2 linked regions of the Rubrivirga marina genome follow. Each later gene encodes a partner of the first gene's protein in a complex. Links are inferred from orthologs where the notes say so. Each region holds a gene or a part of one and is shown on either strand. Other genes may lie near its edges.

Region 1 (3,080 bases):
CTTCGTGATCGCCCGGTCGCGCGTCGTCTCGCGGACGATGAGCTTGGCGATCATCGAGTCGTACGTCGGCGGGACGGTGTAGCCGGCGTAGACGTGCGTGTCGCAGCGGACCCCGCGGCCCTTGGGGCTGTGGAACGCCGTGATCTTCCCCGGCGACGGCGAGAAGTTGCGGAACGGGTCCTCGGCGTTGATCCGGCACTCGATGGAGTGCCCGACCGGCACGTGGTTGCCCGACGTGATCTTTTCGCCCTCGGCCACGCGGAGCTGCCACTCGATGAGGTCCGTGTCCGTGACCTCCTCCGTCACCGGGTGCTCCACCTGGATCCGGGTGTTCATCTCCATGAAGTAGAAGTCCCGGTTCTTGTCGACCAGGAACTCGACCGTGCCCGCGCCGCGGTAGTCGACGGCGAGCGCGCCGGCGATGGCGGCGTCGCCCATCCGCTGGCGGAGGTCGGGGTCGAGGATCGGGCTCGGCGCCTCTTCGAGGAGCTTCTGGTGGCGGCGCTGGATCGAGCACTCGCGCTCGCCGAAGTGGACGACCGTCCCCTGCCCGTCGCCGACGAGCTGGATCTCGATGTGGCGCGGCTCCTCGACGAACTTCTCGATGTAGAGCCGGCCGTCGCCGAACGCGTTCTGGGCCTCGGTGCCGGCCGCGACGAACAGCTTCTCGAACTCGGCCTCGTCGCGGGCCATCCGCATGCCCTTGCCGCCGCCGCCCGCCGACGCCTTGATCATGACCGGGAAGCCGGCCTCCCGGGCCGCCGCCAGGCCCTCCGTGACGTCCTCCACGGCGCCGTCGGAGCCGGGCACGACGGGGACGCCCGCGGCCTGCATGGTCTCCTTGGCGACCGACTTGTCGCCCATCTTCGAGATCGTCTCGGCCTTCGGGCCGATGAACGTCAAGTCGTGGTCGTCGCAGATCCGGGCGAACTCGGCGTTCTCGGAGAGGAACCCGTAGCCGGGGTGGATCGCGTCGGCGCCGGTGACCTCGGCCGCCGCGATGATGGCCGGGATCTTGAGGTAGCTCTGGGCGCTCGGCGCGGGCCCGATGCAGACGGCCTCGTCGGCGAACCGAACGGCGAGCGTGTCGCGGTCGACGGTCGAGTAGACGGCGACCGTCTGGAGCCCCATCTCCCGGCAGGTCCGGATGATGCGGAGCGCGATCTCGCCGCGGTTGGCGATGAGGACCTTCTTCATTTATGAGTTCCGATTGGTGATCTTCGATTGCGAGACTCAATCATTCAATCATCAACCGTCACTTTTCGATCACAAACAGCGGCTGGTCGTACTCGACAGGCTCGGCGTTCTGCACGAGGACCTGCTTGACGGTCCCGGCCTCCTCGGCCTGGATCTCGTTCATCAGCTTCATCGCCTCGATGATGCAGAGCGTCTGTCCGACCTCGACGCGGTCGCCGACCGACACGAACGCGTCGGCGTCGGGCGAGGGCGCCGAGTAGAACGTCCCGACGATGGGCGCGAGCACGAGCGACTCGTTGTCGCCGGAGCCGGGCTCGGCCTTCTCGAGAGCCGGGGCCGAGGCGGGCGCGGCCGCCGGAGCTGGAGCGGCGGGGGCCGCCGCGGGCGCCGCCGACGGCGGCGGGGCCATCATCATGGGGCCGCTGCTCGCCTCGACCTTCGGGGTCGAGCGAACGGTCAGCTTGAAGTCTCCTTCCTCCACCTTGACCTCGGCCATGCCGCTGTCGGCGACGATCTCGAGGAGGCGTTGGATCTTATCGAGGTCCATGTCCATGGGACGGGCGGGGCTCAGAGGGGGCCCCAAGCTACGGCGACGCCCTGGCCGGCGGTCCCGGCCGGGGCATTTCGGGGGGCGACGGCGCAGCGGCGGGCGCCGCCAGCGGCTCAAGCCGCGCTCACGCGGGTCTGGTAGCTCGCCGTCTCGGTGTCGACGCGGATCACGTCGCCCTCGTTGATGAAGAGGGGGACGTAGACGGTCGCGCCGGACTCGAGCGTGGCCGGCTTCGTGGCGCCGGTGGCCGTGTCGCCCTTGAGGCCGGGGTCGGTCTGCGTGACCTTCAGCTCGACCTGTCGCGGGAGCTCGACGGAGAGCGCCTCGTCGGTCGCGGCGTCGACGAGCACGTCGATCATGCCGCCCTCCTTGATGAGGTCCTTGCCCTCGACGAGGTCCGACCGGAGCGCGCGCTGCTCGTAGGTCTCCGTGTTCATGAAGTGGAGCCCGAGGTCGTCCTCGTAGAGGTACTGCATCTGGCGGCGCTCGACGCGGGCCGTCTCGACCTTCTCGCCGGCCCGGAACGTCGTGTCGACGATCTTCCCGTTGCGGACGTTCTTGAGCTTGCCGCGGACGAACGCGCCGCCCTTGCCGGGCTTGACGTGCTGGAACTCGACGATCTGCCAGAGGTCGTCCTTCCAGTTGAGGACGAGGCCGTTACGGAAATCCTGGGTGGAGGGCATGCGGGGGGCGGTCTGGGGATCGGGCAAGCTATCGCCAGCGCCCCAGGCGACGGGCGAAGCCGCCGTGGAACCGTCAGAACCGGACGCCGACCGAGAGGGGGACGTGGACCGTCGGGAAATTGAACGCTCCGGCCCCGTAGTCCGTCACCATGGCAACAGCGCTCACCTCGGCCGAGACGGCGGCGCCCCCTATGGGCACCTCGATCCCGACCCCGGCGTGGTTGCCCCAGAACACGTCGCCGTATGGGTTCTGGTCACGCTCGATCGAGACGGTGTACAGCCCGGTGCCAAGCAGACCGTAGGCCGCGACGCCTCTTCCCCGACTCCGGTAGAGAGCCGACACGCGGACGCCGGCCGACGAGTAGTCGCCCCGGCCACTGTTGGTGCCCACGCCGACGGGCCCGTCATCGTCGTACAGTCGAGTCCACGTCACGCCGAGGTGGGGCGAAAAGCCAGGCGCCCGCCGACTGGCGGAGAGCGTCGCCGCCACGCCCGCTGATCGGTGAGTGCCGAGAGCCCCGGTTGGCATAGCCACCCCGACGTCGACTCCAATCCGGGGTTGTGCGTCGGTCGCGACGGCCCCAAGTAGTACGAGGGCGACAATGGCTGATCGGGCGTGCATGGGCTTCATCGGAACGCGTCCCCATGCT
Region 2 (8,056 bases), 1.6 Mb from region 1 along the record:
CCGGCCCATCGAGGCCTTCGGCGGGATCTGCGACTTCTGCGGCATCGAGGGCGACGCCGCGGCCATCGAGGCGGCCCTCGAGAAGTCGAGCCTTCAGCGGATGCGCGACGCGCAGAAGGCGAGCGCCGAGTCGTTCAAGAATCACGACCCCGCCTTCGTCTTCGCGCGGAAGGGGACGGCCGGGCAGTGGCAGGAGCACTTCGACGACCGGGCCCTCGCTCACTACGAGGCCCTCTGCGACCGCTACGCGTTCGACCTCTACGACTGATGCCGGGCCACGTCACGCTTGTCTACGACAGCCCGATCAGCTTCTCGGGCCAGTACGCCGCGACGGCGCTCCTGCGGGAGACCCTCGCGGCGCGCGGGTGGACGTTCGATGCCGTCGAGTTCCCGGCGCTCGACCGGACCGCGGGCCGTGTTCGCCGTTACGCGACGTACCTCGCCCAAGTCGCGCGGTGCTGGGGCCAGTTGCTCTCGGCCGTCCGGCGAGGGGCCGTGCTCCACGTCAACCTGCCGCAGAGCCGCGCGGCGTTCGCGAAGATGGGCTGGCCGGTGCGCATGATCGACCGCCTCCGGCCTGCGATTCCGAAGGTCGTCTCGCTCCACGGGAGCGTGTTCATGGGCTGGGCGCCTGCTGGTCCCGAGGGCCGGGCGTTCCTCCGCATCCTCCACACAGCCGACGTGATCACGGTCCTCGGGCCCCTCCAGCGGGCCCGCCTCCTCGAGTGGGGGCTCGACCCCGACCGCGTCGAGATCGTCGAGAACACGTGCGAACTGGAGCCCGCGACGGACACCGAGGTCGCTGCGAAGCAGGCGCCGGCCCCGGGCGAGCCAATCCGGCTGCTCCACCTCAGCCTGCTCGTCGAGTCGAAGGGGTACCCCGAGTTCCTGGAGGCGCTCGAACAGCTCAGCCACCGCGACCTCGGGCGGCGCGTCGAGGCGGTCCTCTGCGGCCCGCCCGCCTTCACGTCGTACTGCACGCGGTTTACGACCGTCGAGGCCAAGTCAGCCTGGATCGACGAGCGGGTTCGGCGGATCAACGCCAGCGGATCGGTCTCTGTGGAATGGATCCCGGGCGCCCAGGGGGCCGAGAAGAAGGCGCTGTTCGACGCAGCACACGTGTTCGTTTTCCCGAGTCGGTTCCCGGTCGAAGCCCAGCCCCTCGTGCTCCTCGAAGCGATGGCGGCCGGCTGCGCCATCCTCACCAGCACCGTCGGCGAGATCCCCTCGACGATGGGGGAGGGCACGGCCCGGTTCCTCGATGACACGGCCCCCACCGCCATCGCGGAGGGGATCGAGGTGCTCGTTCGCAACGACGTCCTCCGTCAGTTCCTCGCCGGGCGGTCTGTCCAGCGCGTCCGCACCCGGTTTAGCCTCGCCCGCTACAGCGACGTCTGGGAGCGGATCTTTGAGGGCCTCTTGAAGGGCTCGCCATCTCTCGCCACGCAGTCCGAGCCCGCCCCCACCGCATGACACCCGCACGCATTCTCGTCACCGGGTCGGACGGCCTCATCGGGCGGTGGGTCTCGCACCTCTTGGTCGAGGAGGGCCACGAGGTCATCGCCCTCGACCGCCGCGACCTTACCCAGAGCCGAGAGCGCTATCGCAAGCACGTCGTCGACGTCCGCGACGCCGAGGCGCTCGTCGCCGTGCTGGAGGCCGAGCGACCCGACGCCGTCGTCCACCTTGCCGCCCGGACCGATCTCGACCCGACCGCGACGCTTGACGACTACGACTCCAACACCGTTGGCGTCCGAAACGTGTGCGACGCCGTGCGGGCCACGGACTCGGTGACGCGCGTCCTTTACACGTCGTCACAGCTCGTCTGCCAGATCGGGTATCAGCCGACCTCCGACACGGATTACAGCCCGAAAACGGTCTACGGCCGGAGCAAGGTGCGGACGGAAGAAATTGTCCGCGAGGAGAAGGGTGGCGGGGTGACGTGGTGCCTCACGCGCCCGACGACGGTCTGGGGGCCCTACATGAAGCCGCACTACCGAAACTTGCTCCGCCACATCGAGAAGGGGCGGTACTTCCATACGGGAGAAGGGCCTCTCTACAAGTCCTACAGCTACGCGGGTAACATCGCTCACCAGTACCTCCGGCTCCTCTCGGCGCCGGACGGTGCCATCCACCGCAAGACGTTCTACCTCGCCGACTACGAGCCCCTTTCGCTGCGGGCCTACACGAACCGCCTGGCAGAACGCCTCGACGCCGGGCCGATCCCGACGGTCCCGTTGCCCGCCGCCCGCGCGCTCGCCAAGGTGGGCGACGTGATCAACGCCGTGGGTTGGCGGAGCTTTCCGTTCAACTCGTTCCGGCTGAGGAACATCCTGACCGAATACGTGCTCGACCTGAGCGAGACCGAAGCTGTGTGCGGGCCGCTGCCGTACGGGTTCGAGGAGGGCGTGCGCCAGACCGTCGCCTGGTATCAGGCAGGGAAGGAGGAGCGCTAGCGTGGCCGATCTCGACCGCCCCATCGTCGTCGTCGGCGCGGCCCGCTCGGGCACCTCCATGACGAGCCGCGTCCTGAAGCGGCACCCCGACGTCGCCTTCTGGATGGAGCCGAAGTACGTCTGGCGCTACGGCCGGCCGCTCGCGCCGGACGATCTCCGCCTTGCTGCCGACGCCACCCCGCGCGTCCGCCGCTACATCCGGCAGTCGTTCGAGCGGTACGCCGAACGCGCGGGGAAGCCCCGGTTCATGGAGAAGACGCCGAGCAACTGCTTCCGCCTGCCGTTCGTCGAGGCCGTCCTCCCTGAGGCCCGCTACCTCCACGTGATCCGCGACGGCCGGGACTCGACGCGCTCCGCGCTCCGGATGTGGACCAAGACACCCGACAAGCGCGCGCTTCGCCGCCGACTCACCCAGCTGGAGTTCCCACTCCGCGACGCCCCGTTCTACGCCGCCGCGGTATTCCGCGACGTCGTCGGGCGCCAGCTCTTCCCCCAGAAGGCGTACGTCTGGGGTCCGCAGTTCCCGGGCCTCCGCGAGGTTCGCGACCAGGAGGGCGTCGTGGCGGCGTGCGCGGTCCAGTGGCGCGAGAGCGTCCGCGCTGCCCTCGCCGGGCTGGCCCAGATCCCGGACGGGCGGCAGATGACGGTCCGATTCGAGGACGTCATGGCGGACCCGGTGGGGCAGATGGCTGCGATCCTCGACTTTCTGGAGCTCCGCCCGAGCGAGGAGGTCCGCGCATATGCCGAGACGTTCATCGATGAGGGCAACCGGACGAGCTATGATTCGAGCCTCGACCCGGCTGACATCGACCCCTACCTCGAGCCGCTCCGCACGGAACTCGGCTACGCCTGATGCCCCGCCTCCTCTTCGTCAACCAGCACTATTGGCCGGATGTCGCCGCGACGGGTCAGATCCTGACGGACCTCGCCGAGCACCTCGCTGCGCGTGGCTTCGAGGTCGACGTCCTGACCGGCCGCGGGAAGTACGTCTCGGGCGACCTCGAGGCGCCGGCCGAGGAGACCCGGAATGGCGTCCGCGTCCGCCGCCTCTCGTCGACGTCGTTCGGTCGCTCGTCCCACCTCGGTCGGATCGCCGACTACGCCGGCTACTACCTCGGCGTGCTCCGACGCCTCCTGACGGGGGAGCGCTACGACCTCGTGATCGTCCTCACGACGCCGCCGCTCTTGAGCGTCGCCGCGCGGCTCTCCGGCCAACTCCGTGGCCAGCAATACGCCGTCTGGTCGATGGACCTCCACCCGGACGCCGAGGTCGCCATCGGGATGCTGTCGGAGCGCGGCCTACCCGCCCGCGTGCTCCATAGACTCAACGACGCGGGCTACCGCGGCGCGGACCTCGTGGTCGACCTCGGATTCCGCATGAAGGAGCGGATCGCGGCCAAGGGCGTCGCGACCCATCGGCTCGTCACGATCGGGATGTGGAGCGACGGCGCGGGCGTCCGGCCCCTCGACCCCGCGGAGAACCCGGTCCGCCGCTCGCTCGGGATCGACGCCGATCAGGTTGTTGTGATGTACTCCGGCAACGCGGGGGTGGCGCACCGCTTCGAGGAGATCTGCGAGGCGATGCGCACGCTCCAGGACGACGACCGCTTCTACTTCCTCTTCGTCGGCTCCGGCCCGCGGCGCGCGGAGGTCGAGGCGTTCATCGAGGCGGAGCGGATCGAGAACGCGAGCTACGAGGACTACTTCCCACGAGAGGAGCTCGCGGCCTCGCTCTCGGCGGGCGACGTCCACCTCCTGACGCTCCGCGAGTCGATGGCGGGGATCGTCGTCCCGAGCAAGCTCTACGGCATCCTGGCCGCTGGGCGTCCCGTGGTGATGGTCGGGCCCGAGCGGTCCGAGTCGGCGCAGACGATCCGCCAGCACGACGTCGGCGAGGTCATCGACCCCGAGGCGGGGGGGAGCGGGGCCGACCTCGTCGCCGCGCTCCGTCGACTGGCGGACGCCCCCGCCGAGCGCCGGGTGATGGGGGAGCGGGCGCGCGCGGCGTTCGAGACGGAGTACGATCGGGCCGTCCTCTGCGAGGCGTGGGCCGACCTCCTGGCCGCCCGGTTCGGATTCGACCTGCCGGCCCGGCCCGTAGCGCCGGTGCGGGTCGGGGCGGATTAGCCCTCGGCCTCGGTCGTCGCTGCCTCGGCGGGCTCGTCGGCCGGTGCTCCCGCCCCGAACACCCAGTCGAACAGCTGGACGAGGGTCGGGCGCAGCGTGCCGCGCGGGACGATCCGGTCGACGAAGCCTTGCTCCTGGAGGAACTCCGCCGTCTGGAAGCCCGGCGGGAGGTCGCGGCCGATCGTCTCGCGGATGACGCGCGGGCCGGCGAACCCGATGAGCGCGCCCGGCTCAGCGATGTTGAGGTCGCCGAGCATGGCGAATGAGGCCGTCACGCCGCCCGTCGTCGGGTGCGTGAGGACCGAGACGTAGGGGAGCCCCTTCTCAGCAAGCACGGCGAGGTTCGCGCTCGTCTTGGCCATCTGCATGAGCGAGAGCGCGCCCTCCATCATTCGCGCCCCGCCCGACTGGCTGATGACGACGCACGCCCGCTCCTCCTCGACCGCGCGGCGCACCGCTCGCGTGACCGTCTCGCCGACGACCGACCCCATCGACCCGCCGATGTAGGTGAAGTCCATCGCCGCGACCGACGCCGGGTGCCCGCCGATGACGCCCGTGCCCGAGACGGCCGCGTCGTTGAGCCCCGTCTTCCGGTCGGCCGCCACGATCCGCTCGGCGTACGGCTTCCGGTCGACGAACTCGAGCGGGTCGACGGAGTGGAGGTCGGCGTCGTGGCGGTCGAAGGCGCCCTCGTCGAAGAGGAGCCGGAGGTAACCGAGCCCCGACATCGGGTAGTGGTGGCCGCACGAGGGGCACACGAGGAGGTGCTCCTCGAGCTCCCGCTGGCTCGTGATCGTGTCGCAGGACGGGCACTTGAGCCAGTAGCCCTCCGGGGTCTCGTTGCGGTCCCGGCGGTCGGTTTTGATGCCGGCCGAGTTGCGCTTAAACCAAGCCATGGAATTGCCGGAGGGTCGTCATAGGGTCGAAGGTCTCAAGATACCGCCCGGCTGTGACGTCGCCACGGGCTTGAGGTAGAGCGGTTCGAGGGCCGCGACGTCGTCGGGACCCTCGGCCTCGGCGATGCCCTGGCCGAGGCGGGCGACGACGGCACCGGAAGACGCGAGCTCGACGCGAGGCAGGTCGGGACGGAGGTCGGCCAGCCGGTCGGCGCCCGGCCCGCCGAGGGCGAGGGTGGAGGCGGGCAGCCAGTCGGCGACGGCGTCGAGGGAGAGCGCGGCGGGGGCGGCGACCTCGACGTCGCCGTCGTAGACCGCGACGTAGACCTCGCCGCGTCGAGATGGGAGGATGGCGCAGATCGGTCCTCCCACCGTGCTGCTGGTGGTGAGCGCGCGGAGCGTCGGCACGCCGACGAGGGCGGCGCCGGTGGCGAGGGCGAGGCCCTTGGCCGTGCTCGTCCCGATGCGGAGCCCCGTGTACGAGCCCGGCCCAGCGGCGACGGCGACGAGCCCGAGGTCGGCCGGGTCCCGCTCGACGTGCGCGAAGGCCTCCCGAAGGAGGGGGGCGAGGCGCCGGCCGTGCGACCGGGGCACCGAGAGGGCGGCCTCGAACAGCACGCGCTCTCCGTCGAGGAGGGCGACGGCGCAGACGTCGGTGGCGGTGTCGATGCCAAGGGTGAGCACAGGGGTGGGAGAGTGCGGCAGTGAGACGGGTCTAGAGGGGATGAGGGGACCCGTGGGACCTGCACAACCCGCAGAACCCCGAACCCTTCCTCCTTGACATTTCCTTCACGCCCGGGGATCTTTGCATCCCCCTCCTTTCGAAGCGCTTCCGGCTTCGTCCATCCCACCTGCCATGACCGTCTACGACGCCGACCACATCCGCAACGTCGCCCTCGTGGGCCACCAGGGGAGCGGAAAGACGACGCTGGCCGAGGCCATGCTCTTCAGCGCCGGCGCGATCCCGCGCATGGGGACCGTCGAGGAGGGCTCGACGGCGAGCGACTTCCACGACAGTGAGCGCGAGCGGACGATGTCGGTCTTCACGTCGCTGCTCCACGCCGAGTGGGAGGGCCACAAGATCAACGTGCTCGACACGCCCGGCTACCTCGACTTCTCGGCCGAGACCATCACGGCCCTCAAAGTCGCCGACACGGCCGTGTTCGTCATCGACGCGGCCGAAGGCGTCCAGGTGGGGACCGAGCTGGCGTGGACCTACGCCCGCAACACCGAGACGCCAGCGCTCTTCGTCCTCAACAAGCTCGACACCGCCGCCGCCGACTTCGCGACGACGCTGGACAAGGTCCGCGACCGGTTCGGCCGGGCGGCCATCCCGATGCAACTCCCGGGCGGCTCGGGGACGCGGACGATCATCGACGTCCTGCTCATGAAGCAGATTCGGTTCGACGACAAAGGGCAGGCCCACTTCGAGCCGATCGCCGACGACTTCAAGGAACGCGCCGACGCCCTCCACAACGAGCTCGTCGAGTCGATCGCCGAGAACGACGAGGGGCTCATGGACCTCTACTTCGAGAAGGGCGAGCTGACGGAGGACGAGATGCGGAAGGGCCTCCACCAAGCCATGCTCAATCGCGAGCTGTTCCCCGTCTTCCTGACGGTCGCGAATGAGAACGTTGGCGTGTCACGGTTGATGAGCTTCATCGACAACGTGTGCCCGAGCCCGGCCGAGATGCCGCCGCCGCACATGGACGCTGGCTCGGTCTCGGTCGACGCACAGGCCGCGCCGGTGGCGTTCGTGTTCCGGACGATGGCCGAGGAGCACGTCGGCGAGTACTCGTACCTCAAGGTCTACGACGGGATGCTGACGCAGGGCCAGGACCTCGAGAACGCGAGCGACTCGTCGATGGAGCGACTGGGTGCGCTCTACGCCGTGAACGGCAAGGACCGCGACCCCGTGCCGCAGCTCGTGGCCGGCGACGTCGGCGTGACGGTCAAGCTCAAGCACACGAGCACCGGCGACACGCTCCGCCAGCGCGGCTCCAGCGCCGTCGTGACGCCGGTCGAGTACCCCGAGCCCCGCATGCGGCTGGCCATCCACGCCGTACACCAGGGCGAGGAGGACAAGATGGCGCAGGGGCTCGCCCAGATCGTCAAGGAGGACCCGTCACTGGTGGTCGAGCACGACGCCCACCTCGGCCAGGTCACCGTCGCAGGACAGGGCGAGATGCACCTCGACATCGCGAAGTACCGCCTCGCCCACCGCGCCGGCGTCGAGGTCGCGTTCGAGCGGCCGAAGGTGAGCTACCGCGAGACCGTCCGCGGCCGCGCCGAGGCGCGGTACCGCCACAAGAAGCAGACGGGCGGCGCCGGCCAGTTCGCCGACATCTCCCTGCTCGTCGAACCGCTCGACGGGGAGTTTCAGCCGGAGGGCCAGATGAAGGTCCGCGGCGAGCACACGGCCGAGACCGACTGGGGCTCGAAGGTCCACTTCGTCGACGCCATCGTGGGCGGCGTCATCGACATGCAGCGGTTCTTCGGGGCCATCCAGAAGGGCGTGGCCGACATGCTGCGCCAGGGGCCGGTCGCCGGCTACCCCGTTGGGGACGTCCGCGTGGT

What was found.
Region 2: the proteins of accB (region 1) and accD are in contact, whole or in part, in a solved structure (PDB 8UXZ), measured with the Escherichia coli proteins. The link is inferred for Rubrivirga marina from one-to-one orthologs.

The regions. Positions count from the first base shown.
Region 1 is NZ_MQWD01000001.1:4,584,523-4,587,602, forward strand. The notes cover bases 1-2,973. They hold accB (acetyl-CoA carboxylase biotin carboxyl carrier protein), read right to left. Parts: upstream 1,745-2,973; coding sequence 1,256-1,744; downstream 1-1,255. Other genes in these bases: accC (acetyl-CoA carboxylase biotin carboxylase subunit), read right to left, coding at 1-1,197; efp (elongation factor P), read right to left, coding at 1,861-2,430; BSZ37_RS19565 (hypothetical protein), read right to left, coding at 2,504-2,863. UniProt on the Escherichia coli protein: This protein is a component of the acetyl coenzyme A carboxylase complex; first, biotin carboxylase catalyzes the carboxylation of the carrier protein and then the transcarboxylase transfers the carboxyl group to form malonyl-CoA.
Region 2 is NZ_MQWD01000001.1:2,951,603-2,959,658, forward strand. What follows is about bases 3,530-6,442. They hold accD (acetyl-CoA carboxylase, carboxyltransferase subunit beta), read right to left. Parts: upstream 5,480-6,442; coding sequence 4,580-5,479; downstream 3,530-4,579. Other genes in these bases: BSZ37_RS12300 (glycosyltransferase family 4 protein), read left to right, coding at 3,530-4,583; tsaB (tRNA (adenosine(37)-N6)-threonylcarbamoyltransferase complex dimerization subunit type 1 TsaB), read right to left, coding at 5,498-6,163; BSZ37_RS12315 (elongation factor G), read left to right, coding at 6,336-6,442. Also shown: BSZ37_RS12280 (sulfotransferase domain-containing protein), read left to right, coding at 1-268; BSZ37_RS12285 (glycosyltransferase family 4 protein), read left to right, coding at 268-1,473; BSZ37_RS12290 (NAD-dependent epimerase/dehydratase family protein), read left to right, coding at 1,470-2,456; BSZ37_RS12295 (sulfotransferase family protein), read left to right, coding at 2,458-3,309; more of BSZ37_RS12300, read left to right, coding at 3,309-3,529; more of BSZ37_RS12315, read left to right, coding at 6,443-8,056.